DNA from 2 places in the Brevibacillus soli genome. Region 2 is predicted to be linked to the other one. Evidence: riboswitches for the same ligand, from Rfam matches in the RefSeq annotation. Region 2 holds a riboswitch; the other holds the start of a gene.
What was found. Region 2 has a riboswitch for S-adenosylmethionine ahead of ACE99V_RS05710 (methionine ABC transporter ATP-binding protein). Riboswitches for the same ligand answer to the same signal wherever they lie in the genome.

Region 1 (5,764 bases), on a different contig from region 2:
CCCGACCTTACTCGTTATTTCGATCTTCCCCTTGTGATTTTGAATGATCCTGTAGCTAACCATTAACCCAAGACCAGTTCCTTTTTCCTTTGTGGTATAAAAAGGTTCTCCAATGGAACGCATCCTTTCTTCCGGGATCCCGCAGCCGTTATCCTTTATTCGTATTCGAATCTGTTGTTGGTTCCACTGCTTTACTTCTATGGTGACCTTTCCGCCGTTTGGCATGGCATCCATGGCATTTTTAATGATGTTTAGGAAGACTTGTTTAACATGATTTTCTTCACACTCAATAAAATACTGTTCACAATCAAACGTATGTTCCATGTTTATGTTGCGTAGATGACAAATGGATTCCATCAGGAAAATCACATGTCGAAGAATGGCACAAATATCTTTTTTCATATAGTTCGACGCTGTTGGTTTTGCCAGCACTAAAAAATCCCCGACAATTTCATTAATCCGATTGATTTCGGAAAGCATGATGTCCGTAAAGATGGCGTTTTGCACTTCTGGCTGTTTCTGCAAGAGCTGTACAAATCCTCTGAGAGAGGTCAACGGGTTTCGAATCTCATGTGCGATTCCTGCAGCTAATTCGCCTAACACAGCCAACTTTTCCGATTTGATGAGGAACTCCTCGCTGTCGCGAATATCTGTAATATCCTCGGCAATGCCCACGATCCGATGAAGTTTCCCATCAACGATTACGGGAAATCCCCGATCTCTGATCCAACGAACCGTTCCATTCGGACGTATGATTCGATATTCCTGGTGAAAAGTTCCCATTGCCAGTTCTTCCTGAGCCTTTACGATTCGCTCTCGATCCTCCGGATGAATGACATTGAACATCTTGTTCGGATCTTGAAAAAACTCTTTACACGATAATCCCCATACTTTTTCATAGGCGGGACTCAGATATAGAAACTTTTGAGTGACAGGATCTGCAATCCAAAACACCTCATCAATGTTCTCAGCAATTTGTCGAAAGCGTTCCTCACTTTCGTGCAGGGCTGACAATGTTTGTTTCAGGGTTGTAATATCGATACACGATGATATGACCTGCACGACCTGCCCATGCTTATAAACGGGGCGAAGCGTTGCCAAATATACGATGTCGTTCATGCATCCTTCATACGCAACATCTTCTTGGCCGTTCCAAGCTCTTTGATAGAAGATTTCTTTTTGGGAAGCAATATGCTGTGGTAAAAAATCGTATAATTCCTTTCCGACTACATCCTCTGGCTTTAAACCGAGTCGATATAGCAGCTTGCCATCGCAAACGGTATGTATAAATCGGTTATTGTCTTTCACAAATGCAAACGTCATTCCTTGCTGTTGGCGCAACAAATTGGAGTAGTCTTCTTTGGTTAATTCCGATACGGCTTTTGTTTTTTTGTAAAGCGGCCTTATGGCCAAAGTAAAACTTGTTGCGTTCGATGCGAAAAGCGTGCCAATGAACAAAAAGAAAAAGAAACAGAATTCTATTATATAGTGATCATGACTCTTTAAAACCGTTAAAATGGAGACAACATATGCTAGAGAAAGAACCAAATAATAGATGTAGGAATTGGTTATCATAATTGCCCCCAAAAAAACAGGAATGTTGAACTACATATTCTTTTCTTTTGTTTCAATTCCTGTGCAACTTTTTGCAAAAATTTTGTTTATTGCCACTGTATCCTGAAAAAATGCAAAAAACGCCCACGATTCGGGCGTTTTGCCGATTCTACGGATGAATGTTACTTTGTAAAAGCAGGGTCCTCATATGGATGAGCAATCCAGCCCTCCGTTTCAATAAACAAACGGACAGCCACTACTCTGCGATTTTCCATCAATGTAAAGAAATGCGGATTGTTTTCCGGCACGGAAATGACATCACCCGCTTCCAGTTCGACGTCGAAATAGCCGACATCGTCTGATCCCTTGATGATGAAGATTCCATTTCCTGCAGTGATCGCACGCACTTCGTCTTCCGTATGTGTATGGACCGCTTCAAACTTTTTGAGCAACTCATCAAGATTGGGGGTTTCCTCGGATAACGCTACGATATCCCAAGTACGGTATCCCCTGCGTTTTGCCAAATCTCGAATTTCTGCATCAAAGGTGGAAAGAATTTGATTTTTTTCTTCGTCGGTTAAAGTAAATTTCTCCCGCAATTCGGCAGGGAGCTTGTTTGCATCCCAGTGCTCGTAAAGAACCCCATGTTTTTCCAAAAACGCCTTCACATTTTCATTCCCCGTAATCCGTTCATTCGTATTGCGAATTCGAACTTGAGCCATTTGTCATCCCTCTTTCTCATGTGGTTGTTATCGGAATATTACTAATACATATTGTAGCAAAGTATCACAAATGTACGCGACTCTCCCCAATCTCACTCCCTTCATGAGTAAAGAAAAAACTCCTTCTGACAGATAGAAGGAGCACACCATATATGCATCAAAGCATGGGGAACACTTCTTATCTGTCAGGATCTCTCCTGTAGGAATTGGCACCTTCACCTGACCGGTCAGAATGGGTTGCCGAGGTTTCATTGGGCCTTTCCCTCCACCTCTCTCGATAAGAAAGAACTGTATTTCATTCACTCATAAATGAATACCTTTTGAATGTTCACATTTTAATATTCAATTCCGACTTTGTCAATAGGATTATCGTTTTAAAAGGATCAACGAGTTCCTATCAGGAAAGGCACCAATGAACAATGGATTCGCGATCGTTCATGCGGGAAGCATTTTCGTGCGCGTCTCGCTTCACTTTCCCTTCAAATTCGAGAAACACGAGATGAGCGAGTGTCTCCGCCATCGCAAAGCGAAGCTGATGAAGATCCAACTGACGCGAGTGGAAAAGTTTCCGGCATATTTGATAGGCTGTTTGTCTGCCATCCTGTTTCAAATACGAAACAATCTCTTCCAATCGCTCATGGTGATGCTGGAGCAACTGTTCGATTCTCATCTGCGCTTGGGTAATGATGGGACCGTGACCCGGAAAAATTCTGTGAATCGGCAATGGTTTCAAAGCCTGCAAGGAATCGATAAACGATTGAAGCGGATTCGGATCAAAGGTTGGCCATAAACTGATATTGGGTGAAATTTTGTCCAGGATCTGATCTCCGCCGATAAGGAAACCGAAGTTTTCGTCATAGAAGACAAAATGTCCGTCACAGTGTCCGCGAGTGTGGATGGCACGATATGTGCCTCCCTTCAGTTCCAACAGATATCCTTCCTCAATCTCAGACATATCAGGCAAAGGTGATAGGTATTTCATGAAGTCTTCCATATGCGTTTTGATCTCATTCCCGTCATGGAGAGGCATTCCGTGAGTAATGAAGAAACTGCTGATCGTCTCTGCGTTTTGCCGATGATTCAGCCACACTTTCTCTGACGCTCTTTTTCCCTCCGAGGAAATCATCACCTCAGCGCCGGTTATTTGATGCAGCCATCCGGCCAATCCTATGTGATCAGGATGGTAATGAGTGATAACGATCTGGCGTACCTCGTTCGTAAAATCGATGTTGTTTTCCCTAAAGGCATTCATCCAGGTCTCTCTTGCTGAAGGCGTATCCAGGCCTGTATCAATGATGACCCATCCATCATGGGTCTGACACAGATACGTGTTGACCGTTTTAAGCGGGATTGGAATGGGAATCTTCACCTGAATCATGGATTCTGCCTGTGCAACCATAAGTACCTCCTGATCAAAAAGTTCTTTCTCGATTTCTTACCCTATGTACAAACACGAAACAAGGGTCCTTACCCAGCAAATTCTGTTGTTTCGTACTCTTTCTGTGAACGAACCGTTGCCACGATCACTCCAGCCACTATCAGCAGTGATCCTGACGCTTGGATATGAGTCACCTGTGAACCAAGCAGAAGGAACCCCACCAACATGGCAACAAACGGCTGCAAATTGAGAAAGATCGCGGCTCTCCCCGTTCCCACTATCATTAACTGCTGATTCCACACAATTCCGCATACACCCTGCATCAGAATCGCAGTCGCAATCAACAGCAACCAAGCCCAAACATCGCGACTTATGGCTGATGATGAGTCAACTGTGAAGAATGCGGCGGGCGTCATGAAAAGAGCACCGACAACGGTCGCATATACGGTTGCGATAAACGGATCCATGCTTTCCGTCCGTTTTCTGATGATAATCATCGATGACGAAAATGTTACCATCGCGATGAAAATAAACAATACACCGAAGGAAACAGTCAAACCTGCGCCGCTGCCAACAACGAAGAATGTACCGATCAGTGCCAACAACGATCCAACGATCATTCTCAGAGTAAACTTTTCCTTTAAAAAAAAGGAGGCCAGTACAGCCGTTACGATCGGGGATAGCGAAAGGATCAAAGAGGCAGTGGTAGCGTCGGTGGTCATCAATCCGGTGAAAAACGCAGTCTGGTTTGCAAGCGTTCCAATCAGGCCGAGTAATAGTAACAATCCCCACTCTCTTCGCCTGATTTTAACAAATTTTTTTGTATACCAGGCATATCCCAGTAAAAACAGAGAGGTAAATAGCAATCGAACATCTGCCAGGAACAAAGGAGGAAATTCCTTGACGAGGATACTGCCGAATACGAAATTGCTCCCCCACAACGTAACGCAAAAAAGGAGCAGCAGGTATGATCGAATCATGGCACAGCCTTCTTTCGCCCAATCCGAAATTGTTCTCAATACATGCGTTATCGTACATGAGGTCCGCGGAAAAGTCCATAAGCTGAAGCTTCATAACGTTGTATGTCATATAGGGTCAAGAAAAAAACCTCTGTTCCGTTCGTTCGGAAGAGAGGTTACCGTCCCCAGTGAATGTGGAAACAAGTCTACTTTTTCAACATGTGAAACACTTGTTCTACGTCCTTATCTCCTCTGCCAGAGAGATTCACAATGATGATTTGGTCCTTGTTCATGGTGGGAGCCAGCTTACATGCATAAGCGATTGCGTGTGAGCTCTCCAAGGCAGGCAGTATGCCTTCCGTTTTAGACAGAACCTGGAAAGCCTCCAAGACTTCTTCATTTGTTACCGTATAATACTCAGCCCGTCCCGATTCTTTTAAAAAGCTGTGCTCTGGTCCCACTCCGGGATAATCCAATCCGGCTGCAATGGAGTAGGTTGGCTGCGGGTTTCCCTCTTCGTCAAGCAGCACCAAACACTTAAAACCATGGATGACAGCGGGAACACCATGTGTCAGCGTAGCCGCTTGATCTGGTTCCACACCAATCAGACGGACCTTTTCTTCGTGCAAATAGTGAGCGAATGCTCCAATCGCATTGCTGCCACCGCCTGTGCATGCTATGACCGCATCCGGCAAACGACCTTCCTTTTCGAGAATCTGACGCTTCGATTCCTCACTGATTACGGACTGAAAGTGTTTTACCATCGTGGGAAACGGATGGGGGCCTACAGCAGAACCGAGAAGGTAGAAGGTATTTTTGTAATTCGCGACCAGGTCGTTTAACGCTTCATCTACAGCCTCTTTCAGTCTGCCCTGTCCCTTTGATACAGCAACGACCTTTGCCCCTAACAGTTCCATCCGAAATACATTCAACGCTTGTCGTCTCGTATCTTCTGCTCCCATATAAATCGTGCAATCCATATTGAACATCGCACATGCCGTTGCGGTTGCCACCCCATGCTGACCGGCACCTGTCTCGGCGATCACCCGCTTTACCCCCATACGCTTTGCCAGCAGGATTTGTCCGATGACGTTGTTGATCTTATGGGCTCCGGTATGATTTAAATCTTCCCGTTTCAAATAGATTTTGGC
Region 2 (5,764 bases):
AAGTGATCGTGCTGCCGGCGATGACGCGCTATGAACAGCCGGGAGGAGGAACCTCGACCAGCACGGAGCGGATGGTCTATTTCAGTGCGGAAATTGAGGGCCCCCGGATTGGTGAAGCGCGGCCAGAATGGGAGATATTCGTCGATCTGGCCTCCCGTGTGCATCCGGAGAGAAAACACCTGATCAGCTTTACCTCCGCACAGCAGATTCGCGACGAGATCGCCGTTGCCAACCCGAACTACGACGGGATTCAGCACCTGAAAAACCGCGGAGACGTATTCCAATGGGGCGGGGCGTGGCTGTGCGAGGACGGCATTTGTCCGACACCGGACGGCCGCGGCAATCTCATTCCCATTGTGGTGCCGGAGCTTAGAAAGCCGGAAGGGCACTTCTACGTGACGACCCGCCGGGGCAAGCAGTTTAATTCGATGATCTACAGTGAAACAGATCCGTTTAACGCAGCGGACCGCTACGATGTGTTGATTCATCCGGATGACGCCAAGCCGCTGGATATTCGAGACGGTGAAGCGGTTGTCGTCTATAATGGATATGGAACGTTTCACGGACGGGCCAAGTACGCGGAGACGAAACAGGGCAACATCCAGGTGTACTGGCCGGAAGGAAACGTGCTGATTCCAAAGGGTGTCTACGAAAAGTACGCGGGTATTCCGGAGTACAACACAACCGTGGTTGTGGAAAAGGCGGACACATATCACGCCCACAAAGATACCAAATATGTGGAGAAACGAATCGAAGAACTGGAGACAAGCGTCGGATAGGGCGATCGTTAGGGAGGACAACATGCGTTTTCATCGGCAAACCATTCATGTGGACGAAGCGGCGCACCTGCTTCTGGCGGAAGACATTTCCCTGCCGGAAGAAGAGGTGGACATCCATGAGGCATACGGCAGGACAGTGGCACGGGACTTGTATGCGACCTGCGATCTGCCCCCGTTTGACCGCTCTCCGCTGGACGGGTTTGCCGTGAGAGCGGCGGATACCAGGGGAGCGACGGTGGACCAACCGGTATTTTTGTCGGTCGTGGAAACGATCGCCGCAGGTCAAGTGCCGCAGGCAGAGCTTGTACCGGGCACGGCAAGCCGCATCATGACCGGCGCGATGCTGCCCAAAGGGGCGGACGCCGTCGTGATGTTCGAACAGACAGTACATCCCGGGACCCTCTCCCCCCTCGTCGGTGTAAAAAAGGAGCTGAAGCCGGGAGAGAACATCTCCCGCCGGGGGGAAGAACTGTGCGAGGGCACGAAAATTGCCGCTGCCGGCGAGCTGATCAACGCAGGCACGCTGGCACTGTTGGCCACTTTCGGCTGCACCAGGATACCCGTCGTTCGAAAGCCAAGAATCGGTCTGCTTGCCACCGGCAGCGAGCTGCTTGACGCAGACCAGCCGCTTGTTCCGGGGAAAATCCGCAACAGCAACGGGGTGATGCTGTCCGCCATGATCGCCGAGGCGGGCGGCATTCCCGTATGGTTCGGAAGATTGCCCGACGACCTGACGAAAGCCAAACGGGCACTGGAAAATTACATGGAACAGGTGGATGCCATGATCACCACGGGCGGTGTCTCGGTAGGCGACTTTGACGTGATCGCCTCCCTGACGGACGAACCCGATGTGAAGCTGTTGTTCAATCGGGTGGCGATGCGGCCCGGCAGTCCCACTACCGCAGCCGTCTTTCGAGACAAGCTCTTACTCGGGCTGTCCGGCAATCCAGGGGCCTGCTTCCTTGGCTTTGAGCTGTTTGGCCGCCCGTTTTTAGCGCACATGCTTCGGCAGCGGGATCAGGGTGTTCGCAAAATACGCGCCGTGTTGGCGACTTCTTATGAGAAACCGTGTCCGTACCCTCGCTTTCTGCGTGGACGGTTGATGGAGAAGGAAGCCGTTCTGTACGCCTATCCCGACTGCAACGACAAGTCCGGCAATCTCAGCACCCTGAAGGAAAGCGAGTGTTTCATCGTCATCCCGGCAGGAGGCAGGGGCAAACAGGCCGGAGAAACGGTGGACGTCATCCCCCACCGCTCCCCCAGCTGGAGCAGGAAGGAGTAAAGCGATGGGAGACCAGCCGCGTGTTGTTCAGTTCGTCGGTTATTCCAACTCGGGAAAGACCACACTGTTGGCCAAACTGATTCCCGGGCTGGAGCGGGAGGGCATCCGCGTGGGCGTCATCAAGCACGATGGCGGCCATGATTTTGAGTGGGATCAGCCCGGAAAGGACACCTATCGGTTCCGGGAAGCGGGCGCATCCATCGTGGCCATCCAGTCAGCGACCAAAACGGCGATGGTGGAGCAAAGGCCCGTTCCCCTTCAGCAGCTGGTGAAACGAATGGGGGAAGCGGGAGCGGATCTGGTTCTGGTGGAAGGGTTTAAGCGTGAGGGTTACCCGAAGCTGGTCATGCTGCGGGACCCATCCGATGCGGAACTGCTGGATACGCTGTCCGATGTAGTGGCGGTCATCAGCCGGGAGCAGTTCGTCCATCCCGTACTCCCGGTGTTTCTGGCCGATCAGGTTGAGGAGATTGTGCAGTTTTTGTTTGACATAATCGAATATTCAAAGTAAGATAGGAACAACTTTTCATAAAATGAATAACCTTTTCTTATCAAGAGAGGTGGAGGGACAGGCCCGAAGATACCTCGGCAACCCATTCTGTCCATGACAGATGAAGGTGCCAATTCCTGCAGGAGTACTCCTGGAAGATAAGAAGCGACGCCGTTTTTTACTTTTCGTAATAACGTCCCGCCTCTTCTGCTTCGTCAGGAGAGGCGGTTTTTTTAGTGTTTCAGAACTTATAGAAGTTCGGCATTTCATGAAGCTACTTGGAAAGTGTTCGGGGCCCCAGCCGACACCAGCGTTTGCTTAAGTCGGCTGGGTTATAAAAAAAGGGAGTGTCGAGATGATTGAGCTTCGCCATGTACAGAAAGTGTACAGCTCAAAAGAGAGAGAAGTGACTGCTGTTGATCATGTTTCCCTGCAAATACAGAAAGGGGAAATTTACGGGATTGTCGGGTACAGCGGGGCTGGGAAAAGCTCGCTCCTGCGCTGTATCAACATGCTGGAAAGACCGACAAGCGGTCAGGTATTGATTGAGGGAACCGACTTGACTGCTCTTTCCGATGAGGAGCTCCGCAAGGTCCGTCAGTCCATCGGGATGATTTTTCAGCATTTTAATCTGATGGCCAATCGTACCGTGGCGGGAAACATCGCCTATCCGATGGAGGTAGCGGGCAAAAGCAAAACAGAGATTGAAACCAGAATCACAGAACTGTTGGATTTGGTCGGGCTGTCGGATAAAGCGAACGCCTATCCTGCCCAGCTATCAGGAGGACAGAAACAGCGGGTGGGAATTGCACGGGCACTGGCCAACTCTCCGAAAGTCCTGCTTTGTGACGAAGCGACCTCTGCGCTCGATCCGAAAACGACTCGCTCGATCCTCAATTTGCTGAAAGAGATTCATCAAAAACTGGGACTATCCATCGTGTTGATCACACATGAGATGGAAGTCGTAAAAGAAATCTGTCATCGCGTGGCCATCATGGCGAACGGCAAAATTGTGGAGGAAGGACCGGTCTATGAGCTCTTCGCCACGCCGAAAACGGAGCTGACGCGACAATTTGTCCAATCCGTCCTGGAAGTAAAACTGCCCGGTCATCTTTTGAAACGTCGCACTCCAGACAGTGAACTGGTCAAGGTAATCTTCCAGGGAGAGCGGGCAGAAAAACCGATTATCTCGACCATGCTTCGTTCCTTTTCCGTGGAAGCAAACATCCTCCATGGAAATATCGAATACATACAGGACATTCCGCTTGGCATTTTCATCATGGAGCTGATCGGAGAATCAACGGAGCGGACCAAAGTACTGGAATTCCTCAATCGAGAGACAGCGGGAACGGAGGTGATTCCGTATGCTTGAGTCCATCGCTCTGATTCTGCCTGATTTGCAGAAAGCGTTCTTTGAAACTTTTTTCATGATGAGCATTTCCGTTAGCCTGGCTGCGCTGTTGGGCATTCCACTGGGGTTGATGCTGTTTACCACAGATAACAGTCTGTTGGGAGAGAGGCCGTGGATCAATCGCATATGCGGTTTCGTGGTCAACGTGATTCGCTCGACGCCGTTTGTGATTTTGCTGGTTGCCCTCATTCCGTTAACCAGTCTGATCGCCGGTACAACAGTCGGGCCGAAAGCGGCTACCGTACCTTTGACGATTGCTGCGATTCCGTTCTACGCTCGGCTGGTGGAAGCATCCTTAAAGGATGTGAACCGAGGAGTGATTGAAGCAGCATTGGCCATGGGTTCGAGTACCCGACAAATCATTTTCAAGGTACTGCTGGTAGAGGCTCGCTCCGGCCTCATCCTGGGTCTTACCGTTACGACGATCAGTTTGTTGGGCTTTTCCGCCATGGCCGGTATTGTCGGGGGCGGAGGAATCGGCGACCTGGCCATCCGTTTCGGTTATTACCGGTTTGACAATACGATCATGTTTACCACCGTTGTTGTTTTGATCGTTCTCGTTCAACTGATTCAGACAGCGGGTGACAAGCTCGCCAAAAAGTTGGATAAACGATAATAATATAGAAGAAAGAGGAGAGAAACGACCATGAAAAAGCTCTGGGGTATCATCGCAGGAACACTTTTGGCATCTTCCGTATTGTTGACCGCGTGCGGAAGCAGCGAGACCGCCGGGAACGCGGACCAAACCAAGCAAATCAATTTTGGAGCAACCGCGGGTCCTTTTACGGACATGGTGAAAAACGGCATTGCGCCCCTGCTTGAGAAAAAGGGCTACACCGTGAAAGTGACGGAGTTTAGCGACTACATCCAACCGAATCTGACCCTGGCGGAAGGTTCCATCGACGCAAACCTGTTCCAGAACGAAATCTATCTAACGAATTTCTCGCGGGATAAGAATCTTGATTTGACCGGCATCATCAAGGTGCCAACAGGCCCAATGGGGATCTATTCGAAAAAGTTCAAAGCCATTGAAGAGGTTGCAGACGGAGCCAGCGTATCCATTCCCAATGACCCTACCAACCTGGCACGCGCTTTGGTTGTACTGCAGCAAGCAGGGTTGATCACGGTAAAGAAAGATGCGGATCCTATTAAAATTTCGGAAAAAGATATCGTAGAAAACAAGAAAAAACTCGTCATCACACCTGTTGAAGCTGCTCAGTTGCCGCGTGCGGTGGACAGCCAGGATCTTTCCCTGGTGCCTGGCAACTTCGCTTTAGCCGCAAAAATGGATCTGAAGAGCGCACTTGTTCTCGAAAACATGCCAGAGCACTACCTCAATCTGGTTGCCGTTCGCACCGCCGACAAAGACAAGCAGTTTGTGAAAGATATGAAAGAAGTGATCGAATCTCCAGAATTTGAAGCCTTCATCGACAAGGAATTCAGCTCATTCTTCAAGCCGCAGTGGATGAAGCAATAAACACGGCTGATCCATAGTGAAAAAGTGCCTCCGTCATCGGTTGGCACTTTTTATCATGTAACGGAAAATAATCAGAGGATTGAATGTTTTTTCCATATTCTGTAGAATAATAGGGTTCTGATATCATCCATAAATCAATATAGGGACGTGCAAAAATGAGAAGATGGAAGTGGAAGCAAATCATTGTTGCGAGCATTCTCGTACCTCTGTTGGGAGTCGGTTTCGCTGCTCCAGGTCTGGCTGAAGAGAGGACGCGGCCGGAAAAGCAGAAGGGGATAGCGGGTGAATTGATTGTCCGTTACAAGCAGAAAGGAACGAACAGCTC

Region 1: it holds a riboswitch for S-adenosylmethionine, as region 2 does, so the genes downstream of both, ACE99V_RS06665 (1,2-dihydroxy-3-keto-5-methylthiopentene dioxygenase) here and ACE99V_RS05710 (methionine ABC transporter ATP-binding protein) in region 2, are expected to answer to the same signal.

The regions. Positions count from the first base shown of each region.
Region 1 covers NZ_JBIYSM020000011.1:63,723-69,486, reverse strand. Annotated here, with positions in the region: gene ACE99V_RS06670 (ATP-binding protein) at 1-1,575, opposite strand, end outside; gene ACE99V_RS06665 (1,2-dihydroxy-3-keto-5-methylthiopentene dioxygenase) at 1,737-2,276, opposite strand; SAM riboswitch class I at 2,452-2,560, opposite strand; gene ACE99V_RS06660 (MBL fold metallo-hydrolase) at 2,674-3,675, opposite strand; gene ACE99V_RS06655 (DMT family transporter) at 3,744-4,634, opposite strand; gene trpB (tryptophan synthase subunit beta) at 4,820-5,764, opposite strand, start outside.
Region 2 covers NZ_JBIYSM020000009.1:60,869-66,632, reverse strand. Annotated here, with positions in the region: gene ACE99V_RS05725 (FdhF/YdeP family oxidoreductase) at 1-779, shown strand, start outside; gene ACE99V_RS05720 (molybdopterin molybdotransferase MoeA) at 802-2,061, shown strand; gene mobB (molybdopterin-guanine dinucleotide biosynthesis protein B) at 2,066-2,572, shown strand; SAM riboswitch class I at 2,607-2,716, shown strand; gene ACE99V_RS05710 (methionine ABC transporter ATP-binding protein) at 2,907-3,923, shown strand; gene ACE99V_RS05705 (methionine ABC transporter permease) at 3,916-4,578, shown strand; gene ACE99V_RS05700 (MetQ/NlpA family ABC transporter substrate-binding protein) at 4,609-5,439, shown strand; gene ACE99V_RS05695 (S8 family serine peptidase) at 5,595-5,764, shown strand, end outside.